DNA from 3 places in the Streptomyces sp. NBC_01261 genome. Region 2 is predicted to be linked to each of the others. Evidence: riboswitches for the same ligand, from Rfam matches in the RefSeq annotation. Region 2 holds a riboswitch; each other region holds the start of a gene.
What was found. Region 2 has a riboswitch for ZMP and ZTP ahead of folP (dihydropteroate synthase). Riboswitches for the same ligand answer to the same signal wherever they lie in the genome.
Positions count from the first base shown of each region.

Region 1: linked by a shared signal. The riboswitch ahead of OG226_RS06395 (bifunctional 5,10-methylenetetrahydrofolate dehydrogenase/5,10-methenyltetrahydrofolate cyclohydrolase) and the one ahead of folP (dihydropteroate synthase) in region 2 are both predicted to bind ZMP and ZTP.
Region 3: linked by a shared signal. The riboswitch ahead of OG226_RS20690 (glycine hydroxymethyltransferase) and the one ahead of folP (dihydropteroate synthase) in region 2 are both predicted to bind ZMP and ZTP.

Region 1 covers NZ_CP108463.1:1,447,424-1,457,640, forward strand. The annotation lists gene OG226_RS06345 (pyridoxal phosphate-dependent decarboxylase family protein) at 1-980, shown strand, start outside; gene OG226_RS06350 (SDR family NAD(P)-dependent oxidoreductase) at 954-1,757, opposite strand; gene OG226_RS06355 (hypothetical protein) at 1,808-2,335, shown strand; gene OG226_RS06360 (SDR family oxidoreductase) at 2,345-3,259, opposite strand; gene OG226_RS06365 (MBL fold metallo-hydrolase) at 3,349-3,978, opposite strand; gene OG226_RS06370 (S-(hydroxymethyl)mycothiol dehydrogenase) at 3,978-5,066, opposite strand; gene OG226_RS06375 (patatin-like phospholipase family protein) at 5,252-6,145, shown strand; gene OG226_RS06380 (ABC transporter ATP-binding protein) at 6,174-7,928, shown strand; gene OG226_RS06385 (hypothetical protein) at 8,008-8,304, opposite strand; gene OG226_RS06390 (nuclear transport factor 2 family protein) at 8,476-8,841, shown strand; ZMP/ZTP riboswitch at 9,100-9,184, shown strand; gene OG226_RS06395 (bifunctional 5,10-methylenetetrahydrofolate dehydrogenase/5,10-methenyltetrahydrofolate cyclohydrolase) at 9,206-10,054, shown strand; gene OG226_RS06400 (CU044_5270 family protein) at 10,055-10,217, opposite strand, start outside.
Region 2 covers NZ_CP108463.1:2,794,382-2,804,598, reverse strand. The annotation lists gene OG226_RS12135 (NUDIX domain-containing protein) at 181-576, opposite strand; gene folP (dihydropteroate synthase) at 576-1,391, opposite strand; ZMP/ZTP riboswitch at 1,447-1,538, opposite strand; gene OG226_RS12125 (hypothetical protein) at 1,787-2,017, shown strand; gene OG226_RS12120 (RNA polymerase sigma factor) at 2,815-3,393, shown strand; gene OG226_RS12115 (hypothetical protein) at 3,390-4,472, shown strand; gene OG226_RS12110 (hypothetical protein) at 4,579-5,076, opposite strand; gene OG226_RS12105 (hypothetical protein) at 5,103-5,876, opposite strand; gene OG226_RS12100 (hypothetical protein) at 5,974-6,555, opposite strand; gene OG226_RS12095 (hypothetical protein) at 6,693-7,382, opposite strand; gene OG226_RS12090 (hypothetical protein) at 7,409-7,792, opposite strand; gene OG226_RS12085 (ATP-binding protein) at 7,908-9,413, opposite strand; gene OG226_RS12080 (DUF6238 family protein) at 9,442-9,894, opposite strand; gene OG226_RS12075 (SCO6880 family protein) at 9,929-10,217, opposite strand, start outside.
Region 3 covers NZ_CP108463.1:4,754,358-4,764,574, reverse strand. The annotation lists gene pdxR (MocR-like pyridoxine biosynthesis transcription factor PdxR) at 1-542, shown strand, start outside; gene OG226_RS20700 (hypothetical protein) at 985-1,830, opposite strand; gene rocD (ornithine--oxo-acid transaminase) at 1,933-3,150, opposite strand; ZMP/ZTP riboswitch at 3,242-3,331, shown strand; gene OG226_RS20690 (glycine hydroxymethyltransferase) at 3,363-4,817, shown strand; gene OG226_RS20685 (hypothetical protein) at 4,863-5,546, opposite strand; gene OG226_RS20680 (hypothetical protein) at 5,666-6,358, opposite strand; gene OG226_RS20675 (hypothetical protein) at 6,704-7,675, opposite strand; gene OG226_RS20670 (RNA polymerase sigma factor) at 7,662-8,222, opposite strand; gene trpS (tryptophan--tRNA ligase) at 8,388-9,401, shown strand; gene OG226_RS20660 (2'-5' RNA ligase family protein) at 9,589-10,167, shown strand; gene OG226_RS20655 (decaprenylphospho-beta-D-erythro-pentofuranosid-2-ulose 2-reductase) at 10,190-10,217, opposite strand, start outside.

The DNA of each region.
Region 1 (10,217 bases), 1.3 Mb from region 2:
CCATGTCCAACACGGTCGGGCTGGCCGTCGCCCGCGAGTGGCTCGGCGAACGCCTGGGCGTGGACGTGTCCCAGGACGGCGCCGCCGCGCTCGGCCCGGTCGACGTCCTCTCCGGCAGCCCGCACTCCAGCGTCGGCAAGGCACTCTCCGTGCTGGGCATCGGCCGCGACCGCATGCACTACGTGCCCGTGCTCGCCGGGAACCGCGAGGCCGTCGACGTGGCCCGACTGGACGCCGCTCTGGGCGAGTTGAAGGGCCGCCCGGCGATCGTCGTCGCGAACGCCGGGACGGTGAACACCGTCGACTTCGACGACCTGCGGGCGATCGCCGCTCTCAAGGAACGGCATGCCTTCTGGCTGCACGTGGACGCCGCGTTCGGCGGCTTCGCCGCGCTCTCCCCCGCGTACGCCCACCTCGTCGACGGCCTCGACGCGGCCGACTCGGTCTGCGTCGACCTGCACAAGTGGCTCAACGTGCCCTACGACGCGGCCGTCCAGTTCACCCGCCGCCGCGACCTCCAGACCAGGGTGTTCCACAACGCGTCCCCGTACCTCGGCCCGCCGACCGGCGACCCGGACTTCCTCCACCTCACCCCCGAGAACTCCCGCCGGCTGCGTGCCCTCCCCGCCTGGTTCTCCCTCATGGCCTACGGCCGCGCCGGGCACCGCGAGATCGTCGAGCGCAACGTCGGCCTCGCCCACCGGCTCGGCGAGGGCATCGCGACGCTCCCCGGCCTGCGGCTGTCGGCACCGGTCCGGCTGAACGTCGTCTGCTTCACCCTGGCCGAGAACCCCACCCAGGAGCGGGTGTCCGCCGTCGCGGAGGCCGTCGCCGCCACCGGCGAGGCGTTCCTGACGCCGACGGTCTACGACGGGACCCCCGCGCTGCGTGCCGCGTTCAGCAACTGGCGTACGTCCGAGGCCGACACGGACCGGGTGCTGGCCGCTCTCGCCTCACTCCCACTTGGCCCTGCGCTCTGAAAGGGCCCGCAGGAAACCGGAGTTGACCGCGGTGAGCCCTCCGTCGACCGCGAGCGTGGTGCCGGTGATCCAGGAGGCGTCCCGCGAGGCGAGGAACGCGACGGCCGCGGCGATGTCCTCGGGCTCGCCGACCCGGCCGAGCGGATACAGGCCGCTCACCGCGTCCAGTTCGGCGTCCCGGCCCTCCCAGGCCGAGGTCCGCACCGTGCCCGGCATCACCAGATTGACCCGCACGCCGCGCCGCCCGGCGTGCCCGGCGAGGGTGCGGGTCAGCGAGGTGAGTCCGGCCTTGGCCGCGCTGTAGGCGTGGTTCCCGAAGTCCTGACTGCCGTTCACGGAACCGATGTTGACGATCGCCCCGCGTCCCGAGGCGACCAGGTGCGGGAGAGCGGCGCGGCAGCAGCGGTACGTCCCCGTCAGCGTGATGTCGAGGTCACTCGCCCACTCGTCGTCGGGTTCGTCCTCGAAGAGCGGGCGGTCGGGCGTGCAGTGCGCGGCGCTGTTGACCAGGACGTCGAGCGCCCCGAAGGACTCGACGGCCCGGGCGACGGCCCGCGCCACCGCCTCCCGGTCCCCCACATCGCACCCGAACGCCTCGGTCGCCAGGCCGAGTTCACGCAGCGCCGCCGCCGTCCTCTCCGCCTCGGGCAGATCGACGTCGGTCACCAGAACCCGCGCCCCCTCCTCCGCGAGCCGCCGGGAGATGGCCGCTCCGATGCCGCGTGCCGCACCGGTGACGAGAACTCCGTACCCCTCGAAGCGCGTTGTGTCAGTCATGGTCCCGAACGTACTGCCGGAACGATCAACTCGGCAGATAGCGTGCGGACATGCACGCGTTCCTACAGCAACTGCCGGCGCTCATCGGCGTCGTGGTCGGCGCCCTCGGCTCGTACGTGGCGATCGTGCGGGGCGATCAGGCGAGGTTCCGCCGTGAACGGGCGGCCCGTTGGGAGGAGCGGCGGCTGGAGGTGTACGCCGAGTACGCCCGGACGCTGAAGAAATCCGTGACCCTGACCTACCGGGTCGCGTCCCATCTCGACAACGACCCGCACCCTCATCCGCTGAGCCTGACGGAGGCGGAACCCCTGCTGGCCGAGGCGACCGTGGGCCGCGATCCCTCCGGTGAGGCGCTGATCCTGCTGGGAAGTCCGGAGGTGGTGGAGAAGGCCCGGGCGTGGGTCAGCGCGGTGATGGAGATGGAGCGGTTCATGCGCGCGGAGACCCACGACCCGGATGCCTGGCGGCAGTTGATGGACCATCAGCGCGCCGGCCGCGAGGGCTACTACGCGGCCGTACGCGAAGACCTGGCGCTCCCGCCCGGCCACTCGGGCCGCTGGCTGACGACCCAGGCGTGACCTGGTCCCTCACCGGTACCCGGTCACGTCCGCGGGTTTCCCCGCGTCCTGCACCTCCACCAGGTACCGCCACGCGTCCGGGCGGCTGCCGTCGAGGTCCGTGAAGCCGTACACCGGGGCGAGTCCTCCGCTGGACAGCGACTGCCCGTTCCAGCGGGCCACTTCGGGGTCGGCGGCGAGGGCGGCGACGGCGCGGCCGACGTAGCGCGGGGTCTCCGAGATGGCGAAGTGGGGGACGCGTTCCAGGGCGTCACGCCAGTTGTCCTCACCCACGCCGAACTGGCCGAGCATGATCTCCGAGCGCAGCCAGCCGGGGGTGAGTGCCACGGCGGTGGCGCCGCGCGGGCCGAGTTCGTGGCCGAGGGCGAAGGCCATGCGCAGGACGGACGACTTGGCGAGGTCGTAGAAGAAGGAGACCCGGTAGGTGTCGCGGTTGTACTCGGCGGTCCCGTCGGTCATCTCGACGACCAGGCCGCCGGGCCGGCGCAGCAGCAGGGGCAGCGCGTGGTGGCTGGTGATCGCGTGCGTCTCGACCGCCAGCCGGAGGAGCCGTAGTCCCTTGTCGAGGTCGTGTTCCCAGACGGGGGTGTCCCAGGCGAAGAGGTGCTCGCCGCCCCAGATGTCGTTGACGAGGAGATCGAGGCGCCCCTGTTCGTCGTCGATCCGGTCGACGAGGGCCCGTACGGCCGAGGGCTCCAGGTGGTCGGTGGGTACGGCGATGCCCCGGCCACCGGCCGCGGTGACGAGGTCGGCGGTGTCCTCGACGGTCTCGGGCCGGTCGTACTCGGAGCGCCGCGCGCGGGTGCTGCGACCGCTCACGTAGACGGTGGCGCCGGCCGCGCCCAGTTCCACGGCGATCCCGCGTCCCGCGCCGCGCGTCGCCCCCGCGACCAGCGCGACCTTGCCTTCCAGTGGACCCGGCATGTCCGACCTCCCGTGCTCGTTCGACTCGCTGTCATGTCGATCGTGCAGGAGAAGCCGGACATCTTCTGTCGGGTTTTAGCGGGTGCCTCTCAGTGCCCCCGCGCGATCCACTCCTCCAGGTGCGCGGCCTCCGCCCCGACGGTGGTCGAGTCGCCGTGTCCCGTGAGCACCTTCGTCTCGGCCGGGAGGGTCAGCAGCCGGTCGCGGATGGAGTCGATGATCGTCGGGAAGTGGGAGTACGACCGTCCCGTGGCGCCCGGTCCGCCGTGGAAGAGGGTGTCGCCGGTGAAGACCACGCCGAGCGCGGGGTCGTAGAGGCACACCGCGCCCGGGGCATGCCCCGGCGTGTGCAGCACCTTCAGGTCGGCGCCCGCGGCCTCGATCACCTGGCCGTCGGCGAGATGGGCGTCGGGGTCGCGGTCGGGGTGGGTCTGCTTCCACAGGGGCAGGTCGTCGGGGTGCAGCCAGATCGTGGCGCCGGTGCGGTCGGCGAGTTCGGGGGCGGCGTCGATGTGGTCGTTGTGGGCGTGCGTGCAGATGATGGCGGTCAGCCTGCGGTCGCCGATCGCGGCGAGGATGGCGTCGGCGTCATGGGCGGCGTCGATGACGACGACCTCGGTGTCGTCGCCCACGATCCACACGTTGTTGTCGACGTCCCAGGTACCGCCGTCGAGGCTGAACTGCCCCGAGGTGACGAGGTGTTCGATACGGGCGCCCATCACAGCTCCACCACCGAACGCAGCACGTCGCCGCCGTGCATCCGCTCGAACGCCTTCTCCACCTCGTCGAGTTGGATCGTCTCGGTGACGAACGCGGCCAGGTCCAGGCGCCCTTGCTGATGCAGGTCGATGAGCATCGGGAAGTCGCGGGAGGGCAGGCAGTCGCCGTACCACGACGACTTGAGCGAACCACCGCGTCCGAAGACGTCCAGCAACGGGAGTTCGAGCTTCATCTCCGGGGTCGGGACACCGACGAGGACGACCGTGCCCGCCAAGTCGCGGGCGTAGAAGGCCTGTTTGTACGTCTCCGGGCGGCCGACCGCCTCGATGACGACATCGGCACCGAAGCCACCGGTCAGCTCGCGGATCGCCTCGACCGGGTCGTTGGCCTTGGAGTTGACCGTGTGCGTGGCCCCCATGGAGCGGGCCTTCTCCAGCTTGCGGTCGTCGATGTCCACGGCGATGATCCGCGCCGCACCCGCGAGCCGGGACCCGGCGATCGCCGCGTCGCCGACGCCACCACACCCGATGACCGCGACCGTGTCACCGCGCCCGACGTTGCCGGTGTTGATGGCGGCGCCGATGCCGGCCATCACGCCACAGCCCAGCAGCCCGGCGACCGCGGGAGAGACGGCCGGATCGACCTTGGTGCACTGTCCGGCGGCGACCAGGGTCTTGTCGGCGAAGGCGCCGATGCCCAGGGCCGGGGAGAGTTCCTGGCCGGTCGAGGCGAGGGTCATCTTCTGCTTGGCGTTGTGGGTGTTGAAGCAGTACCAGGGGCGGCCACGCAGACAGGCCCGGCAGTTCCCGCACACGGCACGCCAGTTGAGGATCACGAAGTCGCCGGGGGCGACGTCGGTGACGCCTTCGCCGACCGACTCGACGATGCCGGAGGCCTCGTGACCGAGCAGGAAGGGGTAGTCGTCGCTGATGCCGCCCTGTTTGTAGTGCAGGTCGGTGTGACAGACCCCGCAGGCCTGTACCTTCACCACGGCCTCGCCGGGTCCGGGATCGGGCACGACGATCGTCTCGATCCGGACCGGCTCGTTCTTGCCCGGTGCGATCACGCCGCGTACTTCCTGCGCCATGGTCCTGAACCCTTTCGTCGCCGTTGTCCCTGCCCTCCGACCCTACGCGTGACTGATCGGTAAGGGCGCGACGGCGTCCTCCTGCGGAGTGGCCGCTCGCACCGGGATCCCGGTGCCGGGAACCGGCCGGACGTCCAAGTCACGGAAGCGGCAGGCGTGTTGCCGGGGTGGCGTAGGCTCGCGGCATGGCACATGGCGCACTGGTTCTGGCCGGCGGAGGTCTCGCGGGGATCGCGTGGGAGACGGGGGTGCTGCTCGGCATCCAGGATGTCGAGCCGGAGGCGGCAGCTCGTGTCATCGGGGCGCCGACGACCTTGATCGGCACGTCGGCCGGATCGACCGTGGCCGCTCACCTCTCCACGGGTGCACCGCTCGAAGCTCTCTTCGAGCGGCAACTCCACGAGACGCCGACCGAGGTGTATGTCGAAGCCGACTTCGACGCCTTCATGGCGAGCATGGCCGCGGCCCACAGCGAGGCGACCTCGCCGGACGACGCACGCCGCCGGATCGGCGCGATCGCCAAGGACACCAGGACAGTTGACCGTGCGGTCCGCCGCGGCACGATCGAGGCTCGGCTCTCCGGCATGACGTGGAGCGACCGCGATCTCCGCATCACCGCGGTGGATGCGGACACCGGGGTCCCGGTCGTGTTCGACCGGACGTCGGGGATCTCGCTCGTCGACGCCGTCGAGGCGAGTTCGGCCGTTCCGGGCGTCTGGCCCGTCGTTCCGCTGGCAGGACACCGCTACATCGACGGAGGGGTGCGCACGATGGCGAACGCGGACCTCGCAGTCGGCTTCGACCCCGTTCTGGTGCTCCTCCCGCAGCCGGAGCGCACGGCAACGGAATATTCGATCGACCCCGCGGAACTCGCCACGCTCGCGCCGTCACGCGTGCACGTGGTGTACGCGGATGCCGCCGCGGTCGCCGCGTTCGGCACCAACCCGCTTGATCCGGGCGTGCGCGGGCCGTCCGCCCTTGCCGGTCGCGACCTCGGACGAGAGATCGCGTCGCAGGTCGCCGCGTTCTGGACAGGCCACGACCGGCCGACACCGCGGGCGGCGACCGACGTAGCCTGAATGCTCCGACCGACTCCCGAGGAGCGCCGTGAGCATCGCAGGGACTCAGAGCGGTCCGCCGGCCTGGCGGTTGCTCCTCGACTACGTACGGCCGCACCGCTGGGCCCTGTTGGCGGGCGCGCTGCTCTCGTTGGTCACCGGGGGCACCGGGCTGCTGTTGCCGCTGGTGGCGCGGGGGCTCATCGACGACCTGTCGCACGACCGGACGATCACCGGGGCGCTGCTCGCGATGTCGGCGCTGGTGGTCGCCAACGCGGCGTTGGGCGCGCTGGGTTCATACGTTCTGCGGCGTACAGCCGAGTCGGTGGTGCTCGGTGCGCGGCGCGCGCTGTCGTCGTATCTGCTGCGGTTGCGGATCGAGGCCGTGGACCGCAGCGAGCCCGGCGACCTGATGGCCCGCATCACCTCGGACACGACGCTGCTGCGCGAGGTCACCACGGACTCGCTCGTCGGACTCGGCACCGGCGGGCTCACGCTCGTCGCAACTGTCGTCATGATGGGCATCGTTGACCCGGTACTGCTGGGCGTCACCCTGGCCGTGATCGCGGGCGCGGGCACCGTGCTCACCCTGATCCTGCCGCGCATCAACCGCGCCAGCCGGCAGGCGCAGGACGCGGTCGGCGTGATGGGCGCCTCGCTGGAGCGGATCCTCGGCGCGCTGCGCACGGTGAAGGCGTCCGGCGCCGAGGAGCGCGAGGAACGCACCCTGCACGCGGCGGCCGAGGAGTCGTGGCGGCAGAGCGTGCGGGCCGCCAAGTGGAGCGCCGCCGCCGGCAATACGGCCGCGCTGTCGATGCAGGTCGCCTTCATCACGGTCCTCGCGGTGGGCGGGGCGCGGGTGGCGACGGGTGCGATCGACATCGGCACGCTGGTCGCCTTCCTCCTCTACGTCTTCTACCTCATGCAGCCGATCCAGCAGGTCGTCGGTGCGATCACGCAGTACCAGACGGGCACCGCGGCCCTCTCCCGCATCCAGGAGGCGCTCCACCTCCCCGCCGAACCCCCGTCCCTGCCCGCCCAGTTGCCCTCCCCCGGCGCCGAACCAGCGGCCCTGGCCTTCGACGACGTCCGCTTCCGCTACGCCGACGACCTCCCCTACGTCCACCACGGCGTGACCTTCGGGATACCGGCCCAGGGCATGACGGCGTTCGTCGGCCCATCCGGCGCGGGCAAGACCACGGTGTTCTCCCTCATCGAGCGCTTCTACGACCCCGAGTCCGGCGCCATCACCCTCGACGGCCGGGACCTCGCGGAGTGGGAACTGTCCCAACTCCGGTCCGCCATCGGGTATGTGGAGCAGGACGCCCCGGTCCTGTCGGGCTCCTTGCGCGACAATCTGGTGCTCGGCAACCCTGACGCGGACGACGACGCCGTCATCCGCGTCCTGAAGACGACCCGGCTCGACGGCCTGGTCGCCCGCCTCCCGAAGGGCACCGACACCCTGGTCGGCCACCGCGGCACCCGCCTCTCGGGCGGCGAACGCCAGCGCGTAGCCATCGCCCGCGCGCTGCTGCGCCACCCCCGCCTGCTCCTCCTCGACGAGGCGACCTCGCAGCTCGACGCGGTGAACGAGGCGGCCCTGCGCGACACCGTCGCCGATGTGGCCCGTACGACGACGGTCCTGGTCGTGGCGCACCGGCTGTCCACGGTGACGATGGCCGACCGGATCGTCGTCATGGACGCGGGCCGCGTCCGCGCGGTGGGCACGCACCGGGAACTGGTGACCGCCGATCCGCTCTACGCGGAACTGGCGGCGACACAGTTCCTGGCGACGGCGGGCTGACCTCGCGGAACGGCTGAGGGCCGCCCGTTTCCGGACGGCCCTCACGGTCTGCGTGCTCCGCGGGATCAGTACTGCGGGCTCACGGCTCGATGCTGGGGAGGAGTCCCGTCACCGGCGCGGCCATGTCGGTGACCTGGTGCAGCTGCTGGAGGTCGTTCAGGTGGTTCATGCCCTGAAGCTGACTGGCGACCTTCGGGATCTCCGCCTGGTGCTCGGCGGGGATCTCACTCACCGCGAGCGAGTCCAGCAGGGCGACCGGGCTGACCTTGCCGTCCTTGAAGGCGGGCGCGTCGGCGGCGTTCGCCATCGGCGCGACGAGGCCGGTGACCCCGACGGCAAGACCAACGGCGGCGGCGATACGTCGTGTTGAGATCATGCCCTCAGCAACGCGGCCGGTCCCCACGCGGTCACGGGTACCGGGCACCGCTCACCCGTGAGGCGGAGCGCGCCGCCCGGTTTGCCGACCCCGGCGCGGCGGAGGAGTCTCGTAGGAGAGGCCCGCCGCGGCTCGCTCCCGTTCGGGCCGCGGCCCTCCGAGGAGGTCACCATGGGCACCGCGGCACGCCCCGGCTTCGACACCGAAGCCCTGCGCCGGGGCATCGAGGACCACACGGCGGCGACACTGCTGTCGCTCTACGCGGACGACGCCGAGATCCACGTCGTCGACCACCAGACCCAGCCCAGTCACCCCAAGGTCCTGCACGGCCGGGACGAGATCGGCGCGATGCTCGCCGACGTCTACAGCCGCGACATGACCCACAAGCTGGAGGAGTGCGTCGTACAAGGGGACCGGGTCGCCTACAGCGAGTCCTGCCGGTACCCGGACGGGGCCCGCGTCCTCGCCGAGTCGATGCTCCTGCTGCAGGACGGCAAGATCACCCGACAGACCATGATCCAGGCATGGGACGGCTAGCGCGGATGGTGCCGAGAGTCCGGATCAACACCAGTCTGACCTGGACCTTCTCGGCGACCACGGCACCCGCCCGCTCCGCCGCGACGCGACGCCGAGCACCGGTTTCCGCAGCGGGCCTGCGAGCGTCCGCCGCTCTGCTGGGGTCGGTGCTGCGAGCGGCACGATCCCGACCGCTTCCGCCACCACCTGCTGGTCGGACCCACCGCGTCCGGCGTCGGTGAGCGGGCCCTGACGGCCGTGGACCTGTCGGTTAGGCTGTTCGTGGGTCGTGACTGGCGCTGAGGTGGAGCACCACCGTGGAGCGGCCCACGCGGAGTCGATGCCGTGCGCCTGGGCGATTGGTCAACCAGCTCAGGAGTGGATCATGTCTCAGGCACGGCTCATGGACGGCACCGCGCTCGCCCGGCGCATCGTCGAGGACACCGCGAAGAAGGCCGCCGACCTCACCGCGCGCACCGGTACGGCGCCCTGTCTGGCGACGGTCCTGGTCGGCGCGGACCCGGCCTCCGTCACCTACGTCCGGATGAAGCAGAACCGCAGCCGCAAGGCCGGCATCGAGTCCCGGCACGTGGAACTCCCCGCCACCACGACCACCGCCGACCTGGTCGCCACCCTCGACGCGCTCTCCACCGACCCCGCCGTACACGGCATCCTGCTCCAGCACCCGATGGGTGAACACATCGACGAGCGGGCCGCGTTCGAGGCGATCGCGGCGGAGAAGGACGTGGACGGCGTGACCTTCGCGTCGTTCGCGACGATGAGCTTCGGCCTGCCGGGCTTCGTGTCCTGCACGCCCGGCGGCATCATCCGGCTGCTCGACGAGTACGACGTCGACCCGTCCGGCAAGCGGGCCGTCGTGGTCGGCCGCAGCGCGATCCTCGGCAAGCCGGCCGGCATGCTGCTCCTGGCCCGCGACGCGACGGTCACCTACTGCCACTCCCGTACCCGGGACCTGTCCGCGGTGGTCCGCGAGGCGGACATCGTGGTCGCCGCCGTGGGCCGCCCCCGGCTGATCCGCGGCGAGGACATCAAGCCCGGCGCGGTCGTCGTCGACGCCGGCTACAACGCGGGCAACGTCGGCGACGTGGACTTCGAATCCGCCGCCGAACGCGCCTCGTTGATCACGCCGGTGCCGGGCGGCGTCGGCCCGATGACGATCGCCACGCTCCTGGAGCAGACGGTGACCGCCGCGGCCCGGCAGCTCGGGGTGTGATCAACGCGTCCACGCGCTGTAGTCCATGACGTCCCCGGCCTTGACGCCGTACTCGGGCTGGTCCTTCGTGAAGGTGCTCTCCATCCCGAGGACGGCGCCGGTGGCCGGGTCCATGATCAGCATCAGGCGGGTGGCGGACCGCTGATAGACGTACGCCTGCCCG
Region 2 (10,217 bases):
GCGGCAAGACTGCTGGTGACCGGGCTGCGCTCAAGGACAGTTGGCCATTTCGGGCAGAGGTAGTTGGCAGCTGGGCGTTTGGACATTGGAGACCGGAGACCGGAGCGTGCGGGTCCCCGGACGTCGAGCAGGTGGGCGGCCGACGGCTCCTGCCGACCGCCCACACGGCGACTTGAGGCGTCAGAGCTGCGGCAGCACGCGGTCGAAGAACACGCGGTTGTCGGCCGCGAAGACGGGCTGAAGCCGGGAGAATTCTCGCGGCGTGATCCAGCGCACGTCGCTCACCTCGCTCGGATGCATCACGACCTCGCCTTCCTCTGCCTCGGCGGTCCACCAGTGCAGGCAGAAAGCGCCGTCCTCGGTCTGCGACTCCCAGACCTTGGCCACGGGGCAGACCCGCAGGCCAACCTCCTCGTACACTTCCCGGACCACGGCTTCCTCCTGCGTCTCACCGGGTTCCAGCTTGCCGCTGAGGGGAGCCCAGTACCCCGGCAGCCGGGCCAGCGGGCCCCGCTGGATGACGAGCACCCGCTCGCCCCGCCGCACCACGGCGACGATCGCCTCTCGCTGCTCCATCACGCACCTGCCTTGGCCGCGTCCAGAGCGTTGAAGACGGTGAGTGCATCCCGGATGGCGGCAACGTCGTGGGTGCGGATGTAGTCCGCCCCGTGGCAGGCCGCGTACAGCTCCGCCGCCAGAGTTGCCGGACCGATCTCCGAAAGGCTGCTCCCGGTGAGCGCCCGAAGAAACGACTTCCGGGAGGGAGAAACCAGGACCGGCACGTCGAACCTGGCCTTCAAGTGCTCAAGATGTGCCAGCACCCTCAGCGACGGTTCCGGGCCGGTGCCCAGGAAGTAGCCCAGTCCTGGATCGATGACCAGCCGTTCCCGGCCGATGCCAGCCGCTTCCAGCGCGGCCAGCCGCTCGGCGAAGAACTCCTCGATCCCCGCCCACACCGCGGCGGGATCGGTCTTCACCTGGGTGGCGGGTCCCATGCGCTGCACAGAGTGCATGACGATGAGCCGGCAGTCGGTGTCGGCGAGTTCTTCGTACCGGGCTGGGTCGGGGAAGCCTTGGATGTCGTTCACGTACGCGGCCCCACGCGCCGCTGCGAAGCGCTGGGTCTCCGGCAGGAAGGAGTCGACCGACACCGGCACCTCCTCGGCGACCAGCCGGTCGATGACGACGGTCAGCCGCCGTATTTCCTCAGCGGCAGTCACCTGCTGGGCTCCCGGGTGGCTGGCCGCAGGGCCCAGTTCGACGATGTCGGCCCCTTCCGACCACAGCCGCCGCGCATGTGCCACCGCATCCTCAGTGGCCAGGAACCTGCCGCCGTCCGAGAACGAGTCTGCGGTGATGTTGAGGATCCCGACCAACAACGGCCGACCGATGCCCAAAGGTGAGGGGTATACGTACCGAACCACGACGGTGCCTCCCAGGTTGCTCCCAAGAAGCCCAGGCGCGCGGCACACGTCCATGTGACGAAGCCGCTCCCCGATGGTTACGCCCATCTCGACACGCCAGTCACGGCTCGCCCTGACCCTATCCGGGCCACGCACCCGATGTCCGTGCCGTGCGAAAGTCTGCTGTAGCGGCCGGGATGCCCTCGGGAGCCGGGCGGCCAAGCCCCTGCAGCCATAGACGGCAGCCACCTCCTACGCATGGCTCGGCTGGCCCGTCTGTCGAACGAGGCCAACTATCGCTGCGCATGGCCAACTACCGCTGAACGTCACAGCCGGGCGCGTCAGCTTGGCGAGAAAATCGAACATGTGGCCTAATAGCTGTCATGGAGCACGCCCCTCTCCCGCCCGACCTGATCGAACTCCAGGCGGACTGGCAGCGCACATACGCGGCGCTCGCCGTGCCGCGCCCCGTGCACGCCACCGCACTGCGCCGCCGCCTGCACGCGCTGTCCGGGCAGCTGCTGTTTCACCCGTACTGGTCCAGCCCCCGTCGGCTGCCCGGCGCGCGGGTAGAGCTGAGGCGGCAGGCCCGCGCACTGGGGCGGCTGCCGTGACACACCTGGTCCGACTCCAGTTCGCGACCGGCGGGCCGGCGGTTTCCGGGGTGTGGGCCGACGGTGCGACAGCCCGCCGAACCTGGCGGGACTGGGTCGGGCTCTACGGCAGCGACGAGAAGGTCGTCATCCGACTGACCGAGGACGCCGACGGGAACGAACGCGTACTCATGGCCTGGGAGCGGGGCGCGTCGTCGGGACGGGATCGGACGGCGGTCACCGGTCCAAGAGCTAGTGGGCCCACATGCTGTCCGCTGAACCACCACCCCCAGAGGTTCGGGTGTTCCTGCCCGATTGGCAGTAGTTAAGCGGTCGGTTGCACGCCCGAGGACAGTTCGCCCGGGCGAGGTGGATGTACTGGGTAGCCCTGCCCATGTGGGCCGATGGCCCGACCCGCACGTCCAGGGCGTCCCACTGCGGCTCGTACGACTGTGCACGGCTGCATGCCGACCAATTTGAGTCCAGAGTTCACGATCATGCCCTCTTCAGACTCTTACTAGGTGACGGGGCTTCGCGGAGGACGCGGAGCCGAGACGCTTAAAGAGGACACGCATGGACTCTGCCACGACCATGACCCTTGCCTCGCTTATATCAGCGAACGCTTGTGCCCTGCTGGCCCTTTGGCTGCGCCTACGCTGGCGCACCCGTGGCGAAGAGGTCCGGCGGCAGTCCCTGCGGGGCATCACTGAAGCGGTAGCACCGGGCGTTCAAGTGGAGTTGGATGACCAGAGTCACGATGGGCACCGCATTCGTATGAAGATCACCCGTACCCCAGCTCGTGAGGGAACTCCGGCAGAATGAGCGACCAAGATCCACTAGACAGCACCGACCTGCCGAGTGCAACCGCCGCTCATCAAAGGGAACTCCAGGGAGGCCCTGCCGCCCCGCGCCAGGTAGAGGAGGAATTTTCCGCCTTCTACCGCGAAAATACGCGGCAACTCGTTGGTTTTCTGGTCAATCAGGGGGCCACGATCCCTGTCGCCGCTGACATTGCCCAGGACACCATGCTGAAGGCGTACCAACACTGGAACCACCTTCGCGGGCCTCGGGCCTGGGCCCACACCGTCGCATCCCGCGAGCTCGCCCGCAGGGTCGCTTCCGTTGAGGAGGACCCGGTTGAGCAGATCCCCGAACCAACATCGTTGCTCTCTGACCCGGATGCAATCGCAGAATGGGAAGACCGCTACGACTTGTTGCCACTGCTGCGTAGCTTGCCACCTCGGCAGCGCCAGGTCCTGGCTTGGACTCTCGACGACTTCACGCCCCGTGAGATCGCTCAGCAGTTACGGATCACACCTGAGGCCGTGCGAAGCAATCTTGTGAAGGCACGTCGCGCCGCAGCGGCCTATGTGAAAGCACGGGAGGGGGGACAGTGACCTACCACCCCGAGCCCGAATTCCACGACCAGACCGTCGATCACCTTCTCGACCAGTACGGACGCAACCTGGCCGCCCACCTAGAAGACGTCCTGGATGTCGAAGCCGGCCTGCGTGAGGCGCTGCTACAGGTCCGCCACGACGCCGCGGTGGATCGTCTCGGGTGGGTCCTCGACGTTGAGGCAGGCCTGAGGGCAGTTCTCCCGTCCTTCTCTCCGTCCTCCCAGCCGATCACTCGCCCCACTAATAGAGGGCGTAGCGATAGTGGGATTGCCTGGCCTGTCGGTGCATCAGACCGCTTGTCCCTGCGTACGAACCCGCACGTCGTCACCGCTTACCGTGCCCTCACACGCGACATCGCGATTGCCCGAGACCACCTAACCCGCGATCACGCACGTGACCTAGACCTGGATCTGGTCCGTGCCCTCGCAGACGACTTGGACCACGCTGTCGGCCTCGGTGCGGACACCGAGCGCGATCGCGACGGCGAATTCCAACGTGGTCTGGAGCGCGTGCGCTCTCTCAACCTGGCCGTCAGTCTCGACCTCGAACGCGGGACCGGCCGCAACCGCAACCATCCTCATGCCATTGCCCGTGATCTCGACCGCGTCCGCGCCATGCTCCGCGTCCTCCATCGCATCCGTGTTCGAGGCCGCCGTCAAGGTTCTTCCCTCGGACTCCTACTTGATCGCGCCCACTCTCGCGCCCGCGACCTTGAACTCGTCCTCGAGCGTGTCGGCTCCCATGACCGTGTTCTCACGTCCACCCTCGTCAACATCCGTGTCAATGAAGTCGCACGAGCCATCGGTACGGTTCTGGATCGGGAAGCACCCGCGCTTGACCGGGACTCCGTGCACGCGTTTATCAACGACTTCACCACCGCTGATCTCCGGGCCGTTGACCTCGACGGCCTCGACCTTGCTGGCGTGCGATGGTCGGAGACCGGAACTCAGTGGCCTCCTGCCCTGGACGTCGAAGAACTCAAGAGTCGCTCGGAGGAGACCTCTCCCTACAGCGGAATCTGGGTAGTTCGATCCGGCACTGCAACCGTGCGAGGTCTTGCCGTCGACTTGGGATAACCCTGTGCCTGGCCAAAGTGGTCAGCAGACGGACGCTGTGCGTAGACCGGCCGACCGGAACACAGCGGGGAGAGCTGGTGCCCCGCCTCGGCGGGACAGAAGGCGGTCAGAAGTGGGGGTTCTCGGTGGGCCGGTCGGCCGCGGTGGCGGCCTGGAGCAGCTCGGTGAGGTCGCTGGGTTCGAAGGAACGCTGGTCGATCCACCACCCGGCGCGGGTGATGGTGCGAGCGGCCTCCTCGATCGCGACCCACTCCGTCTCGCTGGTCTCACCTTCGAGAACCAGGGCGGTGTAGGCGGTGGCCAGGACATTGTGGCGGCAGCGCACACCCCAGGCGACGGACCGCTTGCTCCCCTCCAGCGGCGGCATCCGGTACTGCTCCGACCAGGCTTCGGATTCGGCCTGCTCTTCGGCCCGCTTGGCCTCCAGCCAAGCAGCCTTGTCCTGATCGTTGCCCTCCTTCGCGGCCCGCCAGCAGTCGGTGCACTCCTGCTTGGCGAGCCACTCGGCGAAGCCCGCGCGGCGGTCGGCCGCCCGGTCGGACAGGTCGCGTTCGGCTGGGTGGCCGCAGGAGTGGGTGATCTGCCAGATGGTCTTCACGGCCATGGGAACTGCTCCTTACGGGAGTTGGGTCAGCGGTTGCGGGAGAAGGCGATGCGCGGGTCGACCGGTTGGGCCGCCGGAGCGGCTGTGGCGGGAGCGGGACCCGGTGCCTTGTCCGCGAGGCTGGCGCGGGCTGGGCTGGAGGCGAGCGCGGCCGCGCTGATGGAGAACTCGTCGGTGGTGGGCCCTTGGCCCCGTTCGCGGGGGGCGGCCGGCGCGGACGTAGGTTGCCGGTAGGGCGTCAGGTCCTGGGCGAGGAGGGGTTCCGCTACGGTTCGGAGGCCGGACCGGTGCATTGACGACGTGACGTTGGCGACCTTCTTCAAGGCTGCGGTGCGCCCGATGGTGGTGGGCAGGGTGTAGACGCCCGCGTTCGGATCGTGCCGCCAGCCCTCGTCCAGCAGGGCGAGTCGGCCGCCGGTCGCGGAGAAGTGGTGGCCGGCGGATGCGACGATGCCGAGTTGAGGATGCTCGGCGAACGCGATGTCTGGTTCTGCGTGCGGACGTTGGTGACGGGCGGCCGGTGCCGCCCGGGCGAGTGAGGGGTCGAACGCGGCGTCCGCATCGACGCGGTAGCCGACCTTGCGCAGCAGCGCGACGGCCCGGGTGGCACGCTCCTGTCCGTCACGCTGCTGGTCGGTCAGTGCGTGCAGCGTCGGGTGGCCGTGGACGGGGTGGAAGTCGAGACGCTTCAACATCCATGTGCTGGCGGCGAGTTGCTTGGGGTTCGCGGCGACGATGCCGTAGTCGAGGTGGTGGCCGACTGCGACGTCGGGACGCGAGTCGTGATCGGGGGCGGGCATGGCTGATCCATCCGGTGTGGGTGCGGGGAGCGGGGCGGTCGAGGGCCGGGATGATTCTGCTGGTGAGGGGCATAGAGGGCTCCGAGGCGGGACGTGGTTAGCGAGCGGGTGCGGATGAGGGATGGGTGGGCGGCAGTTTCGGGCGGGCCGCCGGGGCTGCTGGCAGGCGGTCTTGGACCGTGCGTTGGGCAGACGGCGAGGGCGCGAGTGCAGCACCTACTCGCGGTGAGGCAGCTTCCGCCCGTCGAGGCACGCCGAGTTGATCCAGGCGCGCGTCGATGGCGGTGAGCAGGTTCGGGATGCTGCCACCGTGCCGGGCCTGGGGACCGTCGGGTTCAGAGTCGTAGAGCACTTCGTGGAGTGCGGAGTTGTCGGGGTGCGCGCGGGTCACCATCCAGCTCTCGGGGTGCCCGGGTGGGTGGTCGGTCGGCGGTTCCCGGGGTGGCGAGATCAACAGTGCGCTGCCGTCGGGGAGTTGGGCGTGGACGATGTAGTCGCTGAGGCCGTACTCGACGGTGCACTCCAGGCCGCGCCGACGGAGGGGAGCGGTGAGGTGTCCGTACCCGTGTTCTCGTTCCGGAGGGTCGGCGGCGCCGTGCTGGGGTAGCGGTCCGCTGGTCCGTGCGGTGATGGCTGAGCCCTCTTGCTGGATGGTGACCAGGGGTTGATCGGCGTGCATGAGTGTTCTCCGTGACCGGGTACCCGAGCGGTTGAGGGTGTGAGGCGCGGGCGTGTGGGGTGGGCCGGGGTGGTGGCGTTCCACGAGGATCAGGTGATTGGCCGGTTCGGCCGCGCCGCAGATCGGCGCTAGGGACGTCAGCGGGACCGGCGAGGGATCGGTGGGTTCGGCACCACGGGCGTGGCCGGGGAAGCGGGCAGGGCCGCGCGGTTGCCGGAGGCGGATCGGGCGAGGGCGACCTGGGCGCGCTCGGTCTGTGAGGGCTGGTCGGGATCCATTCGGTTGGCCAGGTAGTCGGCCGCCCGGACGAGCGCCGGGCCTTGGAAGGACAGCTCGTCCGCGTGATGCCAGCCTTCGGAGTTGCGGATCTCCTTGGCCCGGCTCTCGTAGCGCTGCAGCGAGCCTGGTTGCGAGCCCTCCATGAGTGCCATGACCTGGTCCCACTCGTGTTGGATCTGGCCTGCTCGTTCGAGGGTGGTGTCGATTCCGCGCAGCCGTCGGAGGTCGTCGCTAATTGGCCCCTCGACGTAGTCGGCGCCGGTGGCGGCGGCGCGGACGCCGGCCAGTACCTCGGGGCCGTGGGCGAGGAAGACCTCGACGTGTTTCCACGCCTCGGCATCACGTTTCGCTTTGCCGTCCGCGTACTCCTCTTCGTAGGTGGGCCAGCCGTCGTGGTCGCAGAAGGAGTCCGAGACCGCGTCCCAGGCATCGGAGGCTTGCCTGATGCTGGCAGCGGCGGAGGCCAGTGCCGGGATGTGCTGGTGCCACGCCAGGGGGTCGGTGCTCGTCGACGGCTGGGTTTCGTGGGAAGTGGGAGGGGTGGGCACGGTTGTCCTCGTTCCTGTGCCGGTGTTCACCGCGAACGCGACTCTGAGCGGACGGTGTTCGGTGGGAGGGACGCTGGAGTCTCGCTCTGTCGGCCGACGGGAGTCCCGCGGACGGACATGGCTGGGGAGAGACCGGCCGCCGTTGCCGCTCGACGCGAGCGGGAGTGGATCTCGTGGCCTACGTCCTCCGTTACGAGGTGCAGTTCCTCGCCGAGGTCGGTCAGGCGGTCGGCAAGGGTGTCCAGCTCGGCGGCACTGCTGCGGGCGTCGTGGATACGGCACCACTGCGAGGCGGTTTCGAGCATCTGATGCAGTCGCGCCACCGCGCCGAAGTCGTCCGTAATCGCCTTGTGGAACAGCTCGGTGAACTCCTTGGGCCGAGCTGTGGCGAGCCGGTCGTTCCAGTCCACGGCTGGAGCGATAGTGCCCCAACTCGCCGCTGCGGCAGAGTTGTGCTCGTCAAGGCGGCCCGCTCGCCGTTCGGTCGATGGCATGGTTCAACTCCGTTTGAGAGATGGCTAGTTGCTAGGCGGCCATGCGGGCGTCGGTGTCGAACAGCTCGCGTTCGGCCGGGTGCAGGATGTGCTGGGTGATGAAGCTCCGGCCCGCGACCTTCCACAGGCCCCGACCCTTCGTCAGGGCGGACACCGCCTGTGTCTCGATGCCGGTAAGGCCCAACAATGAGGCAGCGGCGGCGAGTTGGTCGGGTTCCTGGCGGTAGATGATGCGGGTGGAACAGTCGGCCAGGAGGCCCTCGGCCAGTACCCGGCCGCGCGAGCCGGCGTCGCCCGCGCTGAGTAGGTCGCTGAGGCGGTGGATGACCATGAGGTTGGCGATGCCGAGTCCGCGCGAGAGCTTCCACTGGGACTGCATGCGCTCCAGCAGACCGACGTGCCTCATCACCCGCCAGGCCTCGTCGTAGATCACCCATCGTCGGCCGCCGTCCGGGTCGGCGAGCGCGGACTCCATCCACGCGCTCGCGCAGGTCATCGCGAGCACCAGGGCGGTGTCGTCGCCGGAGCCGCCGAGCCGGGAGAGGTCGATGGACAGCATCGGGGTGGTCGGGTCGAAGGCCACCGTCGAGGGAGCGTCGAACATGCCGCTCAAGTCGCCGTGCACCAGACGGCGCAGGGCGTGCGCGAGATCCTGCGCGGCGGGCCCCATGCGCCCGGCCTGGTCGCCGAGGGCCCGGTCGAGACGCTCGGGTGAGCCGAGGGCGTGCGCGATATCGCCGAGCAGCGGCACCGCGCCGCCGGCGTCGGCCTCGGCGGCGACCAGGTCGAGCGCGAGGTCCAGGGCGGTGTGCTCCATCGGCATCAGATCGCGCTTCAGCACGGTGCGGGCCAGGGCCGCCAGGAGCAGGAGGCGGCGCTTGCGGACCTCGGTCGACCAGTCGCCTTCGCTCACCGAGGCGGGCCGCGCCGGAGCATCCAGGGGGTTGAGCCTGCCGGGGAGTCCCGGGCCGAGCGCGATGCTGTAGCCGCCGAGGGCCTGAGCGACGGCCGTCCACTCGCCCTTTGGATCACAGGGAACGTAGACCCGGTAGCCGTGCGCGATGGCCCGGGTGGCGATGGACTTGGCCAGCGCACTCTTGCCCATGCCGATGATCCCGGCCAGGACGACGTTCGGGTTGGTGAAGCCCTCGATCCGGCCGCTGCTGTACAGGGAGAACGGGTCGTAGCAGAACGCCGCTTCGGCGTGCACGTCCCTGCCGATGAAGATGCCCTCCGCGCCCAGGCCGCCCTCGGCGAGGAACGGGTAGGCGCCGGACACGGTGGCGGTGGTCATGCGATGGGCGGGCAGGTTGAGCTTGCCGCCCCGGGCGGAGGCGGGGCCGGGGCGCCCGGATGGCGGGTAGGTGGGACGCAGTTGAGGGTCGAGGGTCTGTTCGGCGCGGTGCTTCGGCGGGGCGGTGGCGCGGCGGGCTTTGTGGCGGGCTGCGGCGAAACCGGCGCGGGCGGCCCGCTGCTCGGCGCGTGTTGCCTTGCGGGGGACGAACAGGGGGGAGGCGCTGGCGCGGATGCGGGGCATGAAGGTTTCTCCAGACAGAAAGGGCGGGTCAGCGGCGGACGAGGCCGGTGAACGGCGTGTGCAGGTCGGCCGGGGTGGTGCGGCGGCGCACCAGGTGCGCGGTGCGCTGGTGGCGCTGGCAGATGGTCAACTCCGGTGCACCCTCGGGCAGTTGGGCCTGGCACGCCTCACGGTCGGGCACCTCGCCGGAGTCCGGCCGGGGTGCCGCGTGGTAGGCGGCGTGGACGTGGTCGGCGGCCTGCCAGATCCGCGTGCGGGCGGCGCGGAGGTGGTCGCCCTCGGCCGGGACGAGCTGTCCGGTGCGGCCGGTATGGGCGTCGAGCAGACCGTGCAGCGCGACGAGGTGGGCGTGCAGGGCGTCCAGCTCGGCGCGCGTGGTGACCAGTGGACCGCCTGGGATGTTGAGCGCGCGGTGGAAGTCGAGCGCGGCGGTGGCGAAGGGCACGAAGTCCTGCGAGGTCGGGCCGGCGGTGCGGGACATGGGGGTGCACTTTCGGAGGGAGGGACGGGCGCCGTCAGGCGGCGAGGGCGAGCGGCATGGCGGCGGCGGTGAACGCTTCGGCCTGCTGCCAGGTGAGCGGCCGCAGATCGAGCTGGGCGCCGACGGCCGCGGTCTCCACGACCGCGCAGGCGGAACGGAGTTCCTCCTCGTTGTCGGCCGAGACGGTCAGCAGGCCGGTCAGGGCGACATCCGCGTGGCCCGCGATGAGCTGGCGCTCACGGGACTTGATGTCCTGGTACTCGATCGAGTCGGCCTCGGAGCCGACCTGGCCGCGCCGGGCGCGCTCGGCGGCGTCCGCGATG
Region 3 (10,217 bases), 2.0 Mb from region 2:
GCTACGACCGCCAGCCCATCGGCGCCCTCCAGGGCCTCGACCCGAACCACGTGGTCTACCTCGGCACCGCCAGCAAGTCCCTCGCCCCCGGCCTCCGCCTCGCCTGGATGGTCCTGCCCCCCTCGCTCATGGAGGAGGTCGCGAAGGCCAAGGGCGGCACCGACACCTGCGGCGTCCTGGACCAGCTGACCCTCGCCGAGTTCATCACCTCCGGCGCCTACGACCGCCACGTCCGCGCCGCCCGCCTGCGCTACCGCCGCCGCCGCGACACCCTGGTCGCCGCCCTCGCCCAGCGCGCCCCCGACGTCCACGTCACCGGCATCGCGGCCGGCTTCCACGCCGTCCTCAGCCTCCCACCCGGCAGCGAACAATCCGTCGTCCAAGCCGCCGCCTGGCAGGGCCTCGCCCTCCACGCCCTGTCCTTCTACCGCCACGAACAGGCCCTCGTGGATCCCCTGGACGCGCTGGTGGTGGGTTACGGCACGCCGCCGGATCATGCGTGGGCGGGGGCGGTGGAGGCGCTGTGCAGGGTGCTGCCGTGACCTAGTACTACAGCCGGATGCAGGTCAGGGCCGTTCTGGGAAGCCGGTCGGGCTGATGGAGTGTCAGTTTGTGGGGGTCTCGCACGGCGCTCACCTGGCAGGATGTCGGCGTGCCGCCTGTCGCCGCGCGTATCTTCGGTGACGGCCGTGGCGAAGTCCGGCTGTAGTACTAGGGCCTGTCCGGCGGATCCTGTCGCAGACGCGGGGTGTGGCACGCCCTCCCCACTGCCCTAAAGGCGTGGGGGACCCCCAGCGGCGTTGTCGTCGGTCGCCGACGTCCCCCGGCCTTCGGCCGGGAGGTGCCCCCACCGCGTCGACTCCCTCCTCCGCCTTGCAACTGCACGCACCAGGCCCCGCGCACCGGCGCCGATCAGGCACCGTAGTTTTCCTGCGACCTGATCCGCCGGACAGGCCCGAGGCCGCCGTTTCCGTGTGGCCAGGCCTACGCCGTTTCCACGGGAGCTTCGTCGGCTGCTTCCGCCGGCGCCTCACCAAAGCGCGCCAATGCCAACGCCCCCGCCACAGCCACCAGGAACCCCAGCACCGCCAGCCACTCCAACCCGTCCCGCGTACGGTCCCCGAGCCACACCACCCCCACCGCCGCCGGCCCGAGTGTCTCCCCGATCACCAACCCCGCCGTCGCCGTCGTCACAGACCCCCGCTGCAACGCCGTCGTCAGCAACAAGAACGCCGCACCCCCACCGACCAGCAGCGCGTACGTCGCCGGATTGCCGACCAGCGTCGCGGGGGAGAGCGAGTCGATCAACCGCACCGCCACCTCGACCACCCCGAACCCGAACCCCGCCCCCAGCCCCAGCGTCAACGCCCGCCCCCGCTCCGGCAGTCGCCCCCCGACCAGCCCGAGCAACAGCACCGCCACCGACGTCGCCAACATCGCCCACTTCAACGCCATGGACCCGTCCCGGTGCCCCTCCGCCCCGGACGCCAGCCCCAGCATGGCCAGCCCCGCGCACACCACGCCGACCGCCGCCCACTCCACCCCGCTGAGCCGAACTCCCAGCAGCCGCGCGGCCACCACCGCCGTCACCGCGAGGCTCGACGCTAGCGCCGCCCCGACCGCGTAGATGGGAAGCGACCGCAGCGCCACGATCTGGAACACGAACCCCAGACAGTCCAGCCCCAGACCCGCCAGATACCGCCACTGCCGCAGCGCCCGCAGCAGCAGCGCCGCGTCTCCACCCCCACCGGTCGTGGCCGCCCGCGCGGCGACCGCCTGCAACACCGTCGCCGTACCGAAGCAGACCGCCGCGCCGAGCGCGCACACCATTCCAAAGAGCACAAAGTGACTGTAGGGGAGGGGAGATCGCCACGGGCCTCCCGTGTGGGCCCTCTCACCGATCTCTGGAGATTCCCCGGACCGGCAACGGCCCTAGACCCCCAGCACCGCGCGGAGTTGGGCCAGTCCCCAGTCCAGGTCCTCCCGGCTGATCATCAGCGGCGGCGCGATCCGGATCGTCGACCCGCGGGTGTCCTTCACCAGGACGCCCCGGGCCATCAACCTCTCCGAGACCTCCCGGCCCGTCCCGACCGCCGGCGCGATGTCGACCCCTGCCCACAGACCCCGCCCGTGCACCGCCGTCACTCGCCCGGTGCCGGTCAACTCCCGCAATTCCCCGAGCAGATGCTCCCCCAGCTCCGCCGCCCGCGCCTGGTACTCGCCCGACCGCAGCATCGCGATCACCTCCAGCGCCACCGCACACGCCAGCGGATTCCCGCCGAACGTCGACCCGTGCTCCCCGGGCCGGAACACACCCAGCACCTCCGCACTCGACACCACCGCCGACACCGGCACCACCCCACCGCCCAGCGCCTTCCCGAGCACGTACATGTCGGGCACCACCCCCTCGTGCTCGCACGCGAACGTCCGCCCCGTCCGCCCGAGCCCCGACTGGATCTCATCCGCGACGAGGAGCACGTTCCGCTCCCGCGTCAACTCCCGTACCCCCGCCAGATATCCGGCCGGCGGCACCAGCACCCCCGCCTCCCCCTGGATCGGCTCCAGCAACACGGCCACCGTGTTCTCGCTGACCGCCGCCCGCATCGCGGTGAGATCCCCGTACGGCACGATCCCGAAGCCCGGCGTGTACGGCCCGAAGTCCGCCCGCGCCTCCGGGTCGGTCGAGAAGCTGACGACCGTCGTCGTACGCCCGTGGAAGTTGTTGCCCGCCACCACGATCTTCGCCCTCCCTTCGGGCACGCCCTTGACCCGGTACCCCCACTTCCGGGCCGTCTTCACCGCGGTCTCCACCGCCTCTGCACCCGTGTTCATCGGCAGCACCAGCTCCATGCCGCACAGCTCCGCCAACTGCTCGCAGAACGCGCCGAACCGGTCGTGGTGGAACGCCCGCGACGTCAACGTCACCCGCTCCAACTGCGCCTTCGCCGCCGCGATCAGCCGCGGGTTGCCGTGCCCGAAGTTCAGCGCCGAGTACCCGGCGAGCCAGTCCAGATACCGCCGTCCCCGCACGTCCGTCATCCACGCCCCGTCGGCGGTGGCGACGACCACCGGCAGCGGGTGGTAGTTGTGCGCGGTGTGCGCCTCGGCGGCGGCGATGAGGGCTTCCGTACTGGCTTCCGTACTGGTCACGGCGTCTCCCGGGGGTGAAGGTGCCCCTTTCCTATCCTCGCCCGCATGGTGGACGCGGGAGCCGCACCGTCCGGCACGCCCGGTAGGCTGACCGGCGGGCCGTGACTGGCGCGCTGGGATGGGACCGACCATCGGGGAGCGGCCCGAGCTGGAATGTGTGCCGTGCGCCTGGGCCGTACCGAGAACGCCGAACGCCACGTCCGGAGGTCCCCATGCCCGACAATTCCGCGCCCCCTTCCAACGAGTCCACCGCCTTCCGTGCCGCCCTCGATGTGATCCGCGCCGTCGAGCCGCGCGTCGCCGACGCCATCGGCCAGGAAGTCGCCGACCAGCGCGAGATGCTCAAGCTGATCGCCTCCGAGAACTACGCCTCCCCGGCCACCCTCTTGGCCATGGGCAACTGGTTCAGCGACAAGTACGCCGAGGGCACCATCGGCCGCCGCTTCTACGCCGGCTGCCGCAACGTCGACACCGTCGAGTCCCTTGCCGCCGAGCACGCCCGCGAACTCTTCGGCGCCCGCCACGCCTACGTCCAGCCGCACTCCGGCATCGACGCCAACCTCGTCGCCTTCTGGTCGATCCTCGCCGACCGCGTCGAGGTCCCGGCCCTCGCGAAGGCGGGCGTCCGCCAGGTCAACGACCTCTCCGACGCCGACTGGGCCGAACTCCGCCAGGCCTTCGGCAACCAGCGCATGCTCGGCATGTCCCTGGACGCCGGCGGCCACCTCACCCACGGCTTCCGCCCCAACATCTCCGGCAAGATGTTCGACCAGCGCTCCTACGGCACCGACCCCGTCACCGGCCTCATCGACTACGAGGCCCTGCGTGCCTCCGCCCGTGAGTTCAAGCCGCTGATCATCGTCGGCGGCTACTCCGCCTACCCGCGCCTGGTGAACTTCCGCATCATGCGCGAGATCGCCGACGAGGTCGGGGCGACCCTGATGGTGGACATGGCGCACTTCGCCGGCCTGGTCGCGGGCAAGGTGCTGACCGGCGACTTCGACCCGGTCCCGCACGCCCAGATCGTCACCACCACCACCCACAAGTCGCTGCGCGGCCCGCGCGGCGGCATGGTCCTGTGCGACGACTCCCTCAAGGACCAGGTCGACCGCGGCTGCCCGATGGTCCTCGGCGGCCCGCTCCCGCACGTCATGGCCGCCAAGGCCGTCGCCCTCGCCGAGGCCCGGCAGCCCTCCTTCCAGGACTACGCCCGGCGCATCGTCGACAACTCCCGTGCGCTGGCGGACGGGTTGATGCGCCGGGGCGCCGCCCTCGTCACCGGCGGCACCGACAACCACCTCAACCTGATCGACGTCGCCTCCTCCTACGGACTCACCGGCCGTCAGGCCGAGGCCGCCCTCCTCGACTCGGGCATCGTCACCAACCGCAACGCCATCCCCGCCGACCCCAACGGCGCCTGGTACACCTCCGGCATCCGCATCGGCACCCCCGCCCTGACCACCCGTGGCCTGGGCACCGCCGAGATGGACGAGGTCGCCGGTCTCATCGACCGCGTCCTCACCACCACGGAGCCCGGCACCACCAGCAAGGGCGCGCCGTCCAAGGCCCAGCACATCCTCGACCCGAAGATCGCGGACGAGATCTCCCACCGCGCCACCGACCTCGTCGCCGCCTTCCCGCTGTACCCGGAGATCGACCTCGGCTGACAGCCGACACACGCCCTCTGTTGAGTTGTCAAAGATCGGCGACTCTCACAGATCGATGAGTTCCTGTCGTGGTTCCTCGCGCGGCGGTCCGGCCTCACGCCGGGCCGCCGCGCGGCGTATCAGCAGCGTGCCGCCGATCCCGACAGCCACCCCCGCCGCCGCCCACCAGACAGGTCCGGCCGGCCCCGCCGATTCAGACCCACCCCCAACTGCCCTGCTGCTGTTACCGGTTCCGCCGAGCATCCCCGCCCGCTCCATCTGCGCGAAGACCGCGCGCGGCGCCCGATGCCAGCGGATGTCGTCGTCCCTCACCTCCGGAGCCGGATCCGTCCGCACCCACGGTGTGCCGTCCGCGGCCACGAACAACTGGTCCTCCCGCTCCACCGCCACATCACCCCCCGGAGCCCGACTCGTCCGAGGCCAGCCCCCGACCCCGGTCAGCCCCCACACCACGGTGATCCGCACCGCCGGATACCGGCCCGCCGCCCACTCCTGCGGCACCCGCTCCGTCCCCGCGTACGTCGGCTGCAACAGCGTCCACAGGCGGGCGAACGACGACTCCCCGGAACGCCACGTCTCCGTCCGGCCCGTGTCACCCGCCACGACCAGCGCCAGATCCGGGATGTCCCGGAGCGGGTCCTCAGCCTGGGTCCGCGCCTGGTCCACAGCCCCGGTCCACACCTGATCCGTCCCGACAGCCCGAGCCTGAGCAGACCCGGCCAGAACCATCAACACCGGCCCAGCCACGAGACACAGGCCCCGCAACCTCGCCCGTCCCGTCGCCCGTCCCCTCCCGTGTTCCATCCGTCCCCCTCTCCCTCTCCCTCTCTCCTCGTCCCTTCCGCCCCTCACATGTCCCGCAACTCCTGCCTGGGCCCCGGCTCCCGGCCCTTCCGCCACCGGTCCAACGGCAGCCGCGCGACGAACGGCCGCAGAACGAGAGCCAGCGCCGCTCCTGCTGCCGCACCCGGTATCGCCCACCACCAGTCGGTGCCGTGCGCCTTGTCCGGCAGGGAGACCTGCACCGTGGTCGTCCCCGTCCCCGTCCCCGTGTCGATGTCAGGTGCGACGGTGGCGGGCTCGGGCGACTGCCACGGCGCCGGGAAGATGCCGGGGTACCCGTCACCGGCGGCCTTGCCCAGCACGTCCAACTTCTTGAGGAGGGCGCGTAGTTGGGCGGGGTGGCTCGCTCGGTGCCAATAGCCGTTCAGGTTCGTGTTCTCCGACGCGTCGGCCGCCGTGTGGATCCAGACCGCCTGCGGTCGGGACTCGACGGGAAAGACCCGGTCGACCCGCCAGGGCGATATGTCGTGCGCCAGCCAGGTGACGTTGATCTGCCGGGCGTGGGCCAGATCGGCCTCGGGCGGCTTGTCGCGGGTGCCCTTGCCCTCCGGGCCGAGCAACTGCTGCAGTTCTCCGTACTGTTGGTCCGAGTAGTACAGCGCCCTGGCCCGCCCGCTTGCCGGCGAGGTCACGAGCACGCTCGTCGGTCCACCCGCCGCCGCGTCCGACGCACCCCACACCATCAGGGCCAGCGTCATCGCCAACGCCCCACCCAGGGCGGCCAGTTCGCGAACCCGCCCCGAGTGCCTTCCAGGCCCGCCCGTAACCCCGCCTGCCCCGCCCGTACTTCCGCCTCCGGACATCCGAACCCCCAACCAGCCGATCCCCGTACGGCCCACCCGCGAGCCGCCTGTCACTTCTGGTACACCGCTCGACCCGCCGAGGTTCCCACCCCGCCCGCACTGCTTGAACTACTCGCACCCCTCACACGACTTGTGCCACCGGCACCGGCACCGCCACCCGCACCGGCACCCGCACCGCCACCGGCACCGGCACCCGCACCGCCACCGCCACCGGCACCCGCACCCGTCGCACCACGCGCCCTACCCCCGCCCGTCGAGCGACCGCGCGATCTCCCATGCCCGCCGCTTCGACCCCACGCCCTCCAGACGGAGCGTCAGATCCCCACCCGGAACCCCGCCGACCGCATGAGTCCACAGCAGCGTCGGCCCCGCCGTCCGCTCCTCCCGCGTATAACGGTCCCCGTCCGCGTCCACCAGCCAGAAGCTCAGCAGATGCGGTCGCGCGAACCACAGCGCCGGGTCCTGTATGCCTTCCGGAGGGACGGTCCCGTCCAGCGACAGCCACTCCGGCGGCTCGCGCACCGACTTGGCGAAACCGACGTCCAGCCGCGCCGGATACTCGTCGATCCGGACCGTGTGCCCGCCCTCCCGCCAGCACAGGCTCACCAGAAAGCGCCCCCGCGGCTCGCCGGTCACCGTCACCGCGTCCGGCACTCCCAACGCGTCCGGCACCACCGGCTCGAACCCCGCGCGCCGACCAGCCTGCGCCAGCGTCACCGACCGCCCGCACCCGGGCACCACCGCCCCGGCCGAGGGCACCGCCGACGGGTCGTACCGCACCTCGACCCCGCCGAAGCCGAACCAGTCGAAGACCGCCGCCCGCACCGGAGGCGTGAGCACGAGCACCGTCAGCACACCGCACAGGGCCGCCACCAGCGCCCGCCGCCGCATCCGCATCCAGCGCCGGACTGCCTGGACCCGCGCCCGGACCCCGGTCGGCCCGGGCACAGGCACGGGCACCGGGATCTGTTCGGCCAGTATCTGCGCCAGCACCCGCTCGACCATCGTCTCGGACCCGGCGGCCTCGCCCTCGCCTCCACCACCACCCCGAGCGTCCAGCGAACGCCCCAACGCCCGCAATTCCGCGGGCAACCGAGAGGCACCCGCGTGCCCATCGCGCGCCACTCGCCGACGCCCGGTGCCCTCACCCGTACCGGCACCTTCGCCGGCGCCCCCACTGTCGTACGACTTCCGTCCGTCACTCACACTCATCACCCCCTTCCCGAGGTCGGAAATCCGGCAGCAACCGCCCGAGTTTCCGCAACGCGCGGTTCAGCCGGGACTTCACCGTGCCGCGTGGCCAGCCCAGGGCCTGGGCCGTCTCCGGTTCGTCCATCTCCAGGAGATAGCGGTAGGTCACGACCAGGCGGTGCTCCTCGCTCAACTGCTCCAGGGCGGACAGCAGGGCCGCGCGGCGCTCCGTCTCCAGCGTGGCGACCGCCGGGTCCGCCGATTCCGGTATCAGCGGCTCGGCCTCCGCGAACGCCGCCTCCCGGCCGGCGAGCGTGCGCTGACGCGCCGCCGTACGCACCGTGTTCCTCGTCTCATTGGCGACGATCGACAGTAGCCACGGCTTGAACGCCGCGCCGTCCCGGAATCTGCCCAGCGCGCAGTACGCCTTGACGAAGGCCTGCTGCACCACGTCCTCCGCGTCCGCTCCCGCCCCGAGTGCCGCGGCCGCCCTGAGTGCGATGCCCGTGTGGGCCCGCACCAGCTCCGCGTACGCCTCCGGCTCTCCGGCGCGTACGCGTGCGATCACCGCGACCTCATCGACGATGCGGCCCCCCTCCCGCGTCTCCACACATTTGGTACACCGCCCGAGCCGGATCGGTTCCCACCCGCGTCGCATCTCTTCCGAACGAGTTCCGAACCCGGCTCCGGGCCTGTTTCTGACCGGCCCCCTAGACCTGAGAGAATGGTGAACATGGCCTCAGACCGACCCCGCGTGCTCTCCGGAATCCAGCCCACAGCAGGCTCGTTCCACCTCGGCAACTACCTCGGCGCCGTCCGCCAGTGGGTGGCCCTGCAGGAGTCCCACGACGCGTTCTACATGGTCGTAGACCTGCACGCGATCACGGTCCCGCAGGACCCGGCGGACCTGCGCGCCAACACCCGGCTCGCCACCGCGCAGCTGCTGGCCGCCGGGCTCGACCCGGAGCGCTGCACGCTCTTCGTCCAGAGCCATGTTCCCGAGCACGCCCAGCTCGCCTGGGTCATGAACTGCCTGACCGGCTTCGGTGAGGCGTCCCGCATGACCCAGTTCAAGGACAAGTCCGCCAAGCAGGGCGCCGACCGCGCCAGCGTCGGCCTGTTCACGTACCCGATCCTCCAGGTCGCCGACATCCTGCTGTACCAGGCGCACGAGGTGCCGGTGGGTGAGGACCAGCGCCAGCACATCGAGCTGACCCGCGACCTCGCCGAGCGCTTCAACGGCCGCTTCGGCGAGACCTTCACGATCCCGAAGCCGTACATCCTCAAGGAGACGGCGAAGATCTACGACCTTCAGGACCCGTCGATCAAGATGAGCAAGTCGGCGTCGACTCCGAAGGGCCTCATCAACCTTCTCGACGACCCGAAGGTGACCGCCAAGAAGGTCAAGAGCGCGGTCACCGACACGGACACCGTGATCCGCTACGACGCGGAGCACAAGCCGGGCGTCAGCAACCTGCTCACCATCTACTCGACCCTCACCGGCACCGGAATCCCGGAACTGGAGCAGAGGTACGAGGGCAAGGGCTACGGTGCGCTCAAGACGGACCTGGCCGAGGTCATGGTCGAGTTCGTGACGCCCTTCAGGGAGCGCACCCAGCAGTATCTGGACGACCCGGAGACGCTCGACTCGATCCTGGCCAAGGGCGCGGAGAAGGCGCGAGCCGTCGCGGCCGAGACCCTCGCCCGGACCTACGATCGGGTCGGCTTCCTGCCCGCCAAGCACTGAGGCGTACGACCGCATCGAAGGACCGACCGACGTACCACTGGACAGAGCGCTGCACATCACTACGGTTGCGCCTGCCCACAACTCAGGTGTGGCCGTACAGTCGATAGCCGGGTGGCCGCGCGCGTGGCCACCCCCGCTCACCATGAAGAGCACCATCAGGACCACCGACAGGACGACAGGAGACGACGTGGGGACCGTAACGATCGGTGTGTCGATCGCGGTCCCGGAGCCTCACGGCAGCCTGCTCCAGGAGCGGCGCGCGGGCTTCGGCGACGCCGCGGCTCACGGTATCCCCACGCACGTCACGCTGTTGCCGCCGACCGAGGTCGAGGCCTCGCAGCTGCCCGCGATCGAGGCCCACCTGGTCGACGTCGCCACCGCCGGGCGCCCCTTCCCGATGCGGCTGTCCGGCACCGGCACCTTCCGGCCGCTGTCCCCGGTCGTCTACGTCCAGGTCGTCGAGGGCGCTTCCGCCTGCACCTGGCTGCAGAAGCAGATCCGCGACGGCTCGGGACCCGTGGCCCGCGACCTGCACTTCCCGTACCACCCGCACGTCACCGTCGCGCACGGCATCGACGACGAGCTGATGGACCGCGCCTTCGAAGCGCTCGCCGACTACCGCGCGGAGTGGTCGTGCACCGGCTTCGCGCTCTACGAACAGGGCCCCGACGGCGTCTGGCGCAAGCTCCGCGAGTTCACCTTCGGAGGAGCCGTCGTACCGCCCCAGGCGGCCCACACCGAACGCGGCACGATCCCCAGCCACTAGGCCGGACACGACCGGGGCGCGGTCAGACCGTCAGCCGCCGGAACAGCGAC